2 regions of the Paenibacillus sp. S25 genome follow, and region 1 is predicted to be linked to the other one. Evidence: riboswitches for the same ligand, from Rfam matches in the RefSeq annotation. Region 1 holds a riboswitch; the other holds the start of a gene.
The links. A riboswitch is a leader RNA that binds a small molecule or an ion and turns the genes downstream of it on or off. The one in region 1 is predicted to bind S-adenosylmethionine.

Region 1 (3,837 bases):
GAAGCTGTGGAGCATTTGGACAGGGATGGCATTGATATGGAGAAGCTGATCCGCAAGGAGTTGGTGAATGTATCTGAGGAGGAGCAGGCAGCCGTCTGGTCTGCTTATGAAGAGTTGGGGGATACGCTGCTCAAGCCCGTCATGCTGAAAGTGTATGGGGAAGAAAAGGCAACCGAAACAGGACTGGATCAAATTTACGAGCGTCTGCGTCTGATCCGTATACGGTTTCGTCATCAGCAGGTACCCGACCGACATGTTGGATAATATAGAACCGATTGGATAAAGCTAAAGTATTAAAGTACATTCAGGGTTCAACATACTAAAAAGCAGCAGCGAGTTCCACACAGGACTCGGCTGCTGCTTTTTATGACCAAGCTTAAAATCGAAATAAGTATCCAAATCGGTACTTTTTCCCCTTTTCTTTTTAAACCCAGTCTTTCTTGCGGAAAATACAGAACATACTGACACCTAATGCCACCATAATACCAATGACGACAAAATAACCATAACGTGTATGAAGCTCAGGCATATTATCGAAGTTCATCCCATATATTCCGGTAATGACTGTCAATGGCATAAATACGGTCGTAATTGCCGTAAACACACGCATAATTTCATTGGCACGGTTGGCGATACTGGATTGATAAGCTTCTCGAAGGTTACCCATCAAGTCGCGGTAAGTTTCAAAAGTCTCCGAAATTTTCACAGCATTTTCATAAATGTCGCTGAAATATTTTTGCAATTGATCGTCGATGAGCCGCAAATCCCGTTTATTCAGGGTATTGATGACTTCTTTTTGCGGACCCAGCACTTTTTTCAGCCACAGAATCTCACTGCGTAAGCCGATGATTTCGTTCAAATGCGACTTTTTCGTATGCATTAGAATATCTTCTTCCAGCTTCTCAATGCGAACCTCAATCCGGTCACCAACCAGAAAATAGTTGTCAACAATCAAGTCGACCAACAGATACATAAAACGGTCAGGCTGGCTGACTTCTTGCTCCCACAGCATAGGCTTGAGGGTACGAAGCTCATTTATTTTCTGCTTGGTCACCGTAATGATAAAATGGCGGCCGAGAAAAATGTTCAAAGCTCGCAAAAATATTTCTTCATCATCAAAACGAATGCTATTTACAACGATAAAATAATGGCTTTCATAAATTTCAATCTTCGGACGCTGTTCTTCTTCACTCAAACAGTCTTCTACTGCAAGATCATGCATGGAAAATAAAGGCTGGAGCACTGCCAAATCATCGACATCGGCATCAATCCAATAAAAACCTTCTGCCGGTGCAGTAAGCGCCATTTCAATTTCTTCGACAGGGGTAAAAACCCCGTTGTTGACCAAACGGATTTTCATATATGTCACTCCTTATGCTCCGTCGTAACGGAAATACGTTTACCTTAAGCATAAGGAATGGACTCAGTTAGCCAGTTAGCCGGTGCGGGTAAGCGTGCACTCCCATCAAAAGCCGGAGGCTTTTGGAGCATGCAGAGCCTGGCGTCCCGTCTTTCGGCAAGCTGAAGTCATTCCTATGCTGTTGTTCAGGGATCGCCGCCTATTCGGACTCGGGTCGCCTTCCATTCCGGATTCACCTCTCAAATGTTCTTTTTTAGATTGCCACAGTATCGCAGAAAACACTCAAATCCTGCACTACTGCTCCATATTTTTGCCTAATAGCACTTGTATAGTATAACGCTCGGCCTACGGCCTTTCAAGCGCAAAATCATGGGCTAAATCAACAGTAGTGGCAAGAGCTTCAGCGATAGGAGGTATATGATTTAACCTATGGAAAAGGTAGACAAAATGTGAATGCAGGGTACAAATTTAAAAGTCCTATCTTGACGAAGCCCAGCCGATGCATTAAAGTGAACAACAAGAACTTTGTGAACTTAAAATGAATATAGCGAAATCTTATCAAGAGCAGGTGGAGGGACTAGCCCGATGATACCCGGCAACCGGCGATTTTAATCGCACGGTGCTAATTCTTGCAGGACGCGCGCTTTGTACAAAGCGCGTTGCCCTGACAGATGAGAGAGGCGCATATGGATACAAATATGACCTTTCTCTAACCTGAGAAAGGTCTTTTTATTATATGCCCGGCATCTCAACAAGACGATTTTCGCAAAACTTACCGAACAAGGAGTGAGTTTACATGCCGATTAAAATCCCAGACACGCTACCTGCAAAGGAAGTGCTGGAGGGCGAAAATATTTTCGTAATGGATGAAAGCTTAGCTTATCATCAGGATATTCGTCCGTTGCGTATCGCCATTTTGAATTTAATGCCTACAAAGGAGACGACGGAAACCCAACTGTTGCGCTTGGTCGGCAATACGCCGCTGCAAGTGGACGTCACGCTGGTGCACATGAAGTCTCATGTATCCAAAAATACATCGCAAGAATATTTGAACATGTTCTATAAAACGTTTGACGAGATCAAGAACAGTCGTTTTGACGGCATGGTCATTACAGGAGCCCCGGTTGAACAGCTTGAGTTTGAGGATGTGAATTACTGGGAGGAGATCCGGCAAATCTTTGAATGGACGAAAACGAATGTAACTTCGACCATGCATATCTGTTGGGCCTCACAGGCAGGCTTATACCATCATTTCGCTGTCCCTAAATACGGACTCGACTACAAATGCTTTGGCGTATTTCCACACACCGTGATTAAACCTAAGGTAAAATTGCTACGCGGCTTTGATGAACTGTTTTATGCCCCTCACTCCAGACATACGGAGGTTCGGCGGGAAGATATTGATCATATTGCCGAATTAGAAGTTTTATCCGAATCCGAGGAAGCTGGAGTGTACCTCGTAGCCACGCTTGACGGTAAACAAATTTTTGTAACTGGGCACTCTGAATATGACCCGCTTTCCCTGAAATGGGAATACGACCGCGATGTGGCCAAAGGAATGGATATTGAAGTCCCCAAAAATTATTTTCCTAATGATGATCCCAAGCGCACACCGCCCTCAATCTGGCGGGCACACGCCAATTTATTATTCTCGAATTGGCTGAACTATTATGTATACCAAGAAACACCTTACGATATCGGGCCCCAGATTTAAAAAGGGGCTTGTAGTTTACCCCTGTACAGTACCACCTTGCAGTAGCGCAGCAGTATAGTCTTTGACATCCATTTTTGCAGGATATGTTATAGCACCCACTATGGAAGTTAACAGGAGGATTCATATGAGTGAGAAACAGTGGAAAATCGAAAGCAGATTGGCACAAATCGGTTCAGTAGAGGAGCCAGTAACCGGGGCTGTTAATTACCCGATTTACCAATCTACGGCGTTCCGCCATCCCCGTCTAGGTCAAAGCACAGGATTTGATTACATTCGGACGATCAATCCCACGCGAAAGGTACTAGAAGAGGCTTCTGCTGCACTTGAATCTGGTGATGCAGGCTTTGCATGTAGCTCAGGTATGGCGGCGCTGCAAACGGTATTTGCATTGTTTGGACAGGGAGATCACCTCATTGTATCGCTGGATCTGTATGGCGGGACATATCGCTTGCTGGAGCGTATTTTATCTAAATTTGGTGTAACAGCAAGTTATGTGGATACGAATGATCTTGAAGCACTCGAACAGTCATGTCGACCGAATACCAAAGCTGTATTCATAGAAACACCTACAAATCCGTTAATGATGATTACTGATATTCGAGCGGTTGCCGAGTGGGCATCACAACATCAGTTGCTTACCATTGTAGATAATACGCTGCTAACCCCATATTTCCAGCGGCCATTGGAGCTGGGCGCGGATATTGTGGTACATAGCGCAACCAAATATTTGGGCGGACACAACGATGTGCTGGCAGGGTTGATC
Region 2 (3,837 bases), 2.8 Mb from region 1:
TGCGTTTGCATCATCTGAACTATAAGCTGCCGATTGTAGTGGATGCGCGTATGAAGCCGGGGTATCCGGATGAGGTGTTACCGCGTGAGGATATTGTTAAGCTTGTAGATCAACGATGGACGAGTTATTTCGCTTGACGCCCTAATTAAACCTACAGCCGGATTTTACATTTATAAGGAGGCGTAAGCATGATACGCAAGCTACTGGGTGAGCCACCACGTGTGAACAAAGGTATCCTGCTAGATGCCATGAATAGCATGTCAGCTATGTTGAACCTGCTGGAGCGGCAAATTCAGGCTGGTGGAGATCCGACCCACGATTTTCGGAAGGCGGATATTTTAACACGCGGTCTAATGTCATCTCTGGATGAACTGGAGCAGAGCCATCATGCTTCCGCCTTTTTTCGTATGAAAGTGAAAGCCGGATATGCTGAAGATATGAGTGAGGATGAAAAATCCGATTATGCATTATATGTTTTCTTTTATAAAGATGGGTTTGTTCGGGTTTTCTCTATTTTGGATAAGCTGGGTAACTGGCTGAATGATCTGTATGATTTAAAAACAGGGCAGTATAAGGCGCATTATTCGTATTTTACCGTGTTGCGACAGCTCAAGTATCTCAAAATGCATCCTGTATTGACCGATAATTTAAATGATATCAAGGACACTTACAACGATGCCATCAATCGGCTGCGTAAGCGTCGGAATACGGAGATACACTATATGAATACGGAAATGCAGGATGATCTCTGGCAACGACACCGAGCTTTGTATGGAAAAATCCAACTGGAGGATCTCGATCACCATTTGGAAGATTTGCAACAGGGCTTGGAAATGGTATGTCGGTCGCTGTCAAACGCCTTTACTTATACTGCGAAACAATGGGAGAACCGTGCAGTACGCCCAAAAATACGATAGAAAATATCCTTTGACAAAGCAAAGTAAACTATCTATACTGAAACCTAGTTTCAGAAAAATGCTTGAATTATGTTTTTTTATATAAACTTAACGGACAGCTAAAGCTGGAGTTTAACATATTTTTCTTATCCAGAGAGGTGGAGGGACTGGCCCGATGAAGCCCGGCAACCCGTTCTTTCCCGGTGTATTACACTGGGAGGGAACATGATGGTGCTAATTCCTACAAAACCGCTAGAGTTATAGCGATTTTGGCAGATGAGAAAAGGTTCGCAAGGTGGGGCCCTTTTCATTCTGTGAAAGGGGCTCTTTTTTGTATAAATAAATAGCGGTTTTATACAATCCTGAGAGATGACAACTGGTTAAAAGGGTAAGGAAGAAGTGAAGGGGGTCGCAGCACGTTGATAGAGCTTAAGCAGTTAACCAAGCATTATGGCAAAGGCAACCGACGCGTTAATGCGCTGTCTGGGTTGAATCTTTCTATAAAGCGTGGAGAAATATTCGGAGTGATTGGTCACTCCGGTGCGGGGAAAAGTACATTGATCCGCTGTATCAATTTATTGGAACGCCCTACTTCAGGTGAAGTATGGGTAGATGGGGTAAACCTCGCTACTGTGAGTCAATCCCAGTTACAGAAGCAACGTCGAAAAATCGGAATGATTTTTCAGCATTTTAATTTGTTGTCTTCGGCGACGGTGTATGACAATATTGCATTTCCTTTGCGGTTGGTAAACACCCCCAGGGAAAAGCTGGACATAAAAGTTCGTGAGCTGCTGGAACTGGTGGGTCTGGAAGAACACAGTGGAAAGTATCCGTCACAGCTCTCAGGTGGACAGAAGCAGCGGGTAGGAATTGCACGGGCGCTGGCTAGTGATCCTCATGTATTGCTATGTGACGAAGCGACTTCTGCGCTTGATCCGCAGACGACGGGGTCTATCCTGAAATTGCTGTTGGATATTAATCAGCGCTTTAATTTAACCATCGTGCTGATTACACATGAAATGCATGTCATTCAAAGCATTTGTGATCGAGTTGGCGTCATTCATCAAGGCGACATCGTGGAGCAAGGCCCAGTGGCGGAAGTGTTTTTGAAGCCACAGCACCAGGTAACCAAGGACTTTATCCAACGGGAGTCAGAACATCCCGAGGAGTTGCAAGCAGCGATTGCGGCAGCGGGTGGCGGCGAGTCGGCGCAGGTGGTACGTATCTCCTTCTTGGGCAGTAAAACATATGATGCGATTCTGTCGCGTACGGCTCGAAGCACTGGTGTTGATTTTGCGATCTTGCAGGGAACCATATCTACGATTAAAAATGTACCCTATGGACAGCTGATCGTTCGTTTTGAAGGAAACCATGAAGATATAGAGCATACGTTGCGCGAAGTGTCTGGGCAAGGACTTGATGTGGAGGTGATCGGACAATGAGCGAACTTGATTTTTCACAAGTGAGCTGGGAAGAGCTGGGAAATTCTACTCTGGAAACCCTTCAGATGCTCGGGGCGTCCGCATTGTTCACCCTCATTATTGGTTTACCGCTCGGTATATTATTGTTTCTGGCGAGCCGCTCCTCGTTGACTCTGATGAAGGTGATATACATTGTATTATCATTCATCGTTAACATTTTACGTTCCGTACCATTTATCATTTTGATCGTTGCACTTATTCCTTTTACACGATCGCTGGTAGGTACCTCGACCGGGGTGCTGGGAACTATCCCACCATTAGTTATCGGGGCTGCCCCATTCTTCGCACGTCTTGTCGAAACGTCTCTGCGTGAAGTGGACAAGGGCGTCATTGAAGCAGCACAAGCGATGGGTGCCTCGACAGGACAAATTATCCGGCGTGTGCTGTTACGTGAGGCACTTCCGGGTCTGCTCGCTGCATTAACCATTACCGTCGTTACACTCGTATCCTACACGGCAATGTCCGGGATGATCGGGGGCGGTGGACTGGGTACACTGGCTATCAACTACGGCTATTATCGTTATGAAACGGCTGTCATGATCGTTGCGGTCGTGCTGATGGTCGTATTGGTACAATTGCTGCAAATGGCGGGAGATCGTCTCGTGCGGCATTATACTCGAAAATAGGGAAAACATATAGATATCCTTATTGATCAGGACGTCTGCTCCTGAATATTACAAATTATTGGAGGGGTAATAACATGAAGAAATGGGTATTGGCTGTACTAAGCTTGACATTAATTGCGGTGCTGGCGGCTTGCGGTACAAAGAGCACAACATCGGATACAAACAATGCGACCGAAAATACAGGCGGATCACCACGTGAAGTGGAGCTGAAAATTGGAGCTTCTCCTGTGCCGCATGCGGAAATTTTGGAAGCGATCAAGCCTCAGTTGGAAAAAGAAGGGGTTCGTCTCCAAGTCGTTCAGTTTAACGACTATGTACAGCCGAACGTACAATTGTTTGACAAGCAACTGGATGCTAACTTCTTTCAACATGTACCTTACTTGGATGTGATGAACAAAGAGCGCAAAATGGATCTGGTTTCTGTGGGCGCAGTTCATTTGGAGCCATTCGGTATCTACTCCCAAAAATATAAAAAGCTTGATGAAATCCCAGATGGCGCAACTGTAGCCATTCCGAACGATGCGACAAACGGAGGCCGCGCATTGCTGTTGTTGGAAAAACAAGGTCTGATCAAGCTGAAAGACGCAAGCAACATTGAAGCTACGGTAAAAGATATTACTGAAAATAAGAAAAACTTGAAATTCAAGGAGCTGGAAGCGGCTATGCTGCCACGTCAGTTGCCTGAAGTGGATATTGCGTTGATCAACACAAACTACGCTCTGGAAGCGAAGCTGAACCCAACGAAGGATGCACTGGCACTGGAAGATAAAGATTCTCCTTATGCTAACGTTCTGGTAGCACGTCCTGATAATAAAGATTCCGAAGCGATTCAGA

Region 2: it holds a riboswitch for S-adenosylmethionine, as region 1 does, so the genes downstream of both, KAI37_RS21065 (methionine ABC transporter ATP-binding protein) here and metA (homoserine O-acetyltransferase MetA) in region 1, are expected to answer to the same signal.

Annotation. Positions count from the first base shown of each region.
Region 1 covers NZ_CP073683.1:1,672,998-1,676,834, forward strand. The annotation lists gene KAI37_RS07240 (HRDC domain-containing protein) at 1-264, shown strand, start outside; gene corA (magnesium/cobalt transporter CorA) at 425-1,360, opposite strand; SAM riboswitch class I at 1,913-2,038, shown strand; gene metA (homoserine O-acetyltransferase MetA) at 2,157-3,074, shown strand; gene KAI37_RS07255 (PLP-dependent transferase) at 3,199-3,837, shown strand, end outside.
Region 2 covers NZ_CP073683.1:4,807,103-4,810,939, reverse strand. The annotation lists gene KAI37_RS21075 (UbiD family decarboxylase) at 1-137, shown strand, start outside; gene KAI37_RS21070 (Cthe_2314 family HEPN domain-containing protein) at 189-917, shown strand; SAM riboswitch class I at 1,040-1,179, shown strand; gene KAI37_RS21065 (methionine ABC transporter ATP-binding protein) at 1,316-2,338, shown strand; gene KAI37_RS21060 (methionine ABC transporter permease) at 2,335-3,003, shown strand; gene KAI37_RS21055 (MetQ/NlpA family ABC transporter substrate-binding protein) at 3,078-3,837, shown strand, end outside.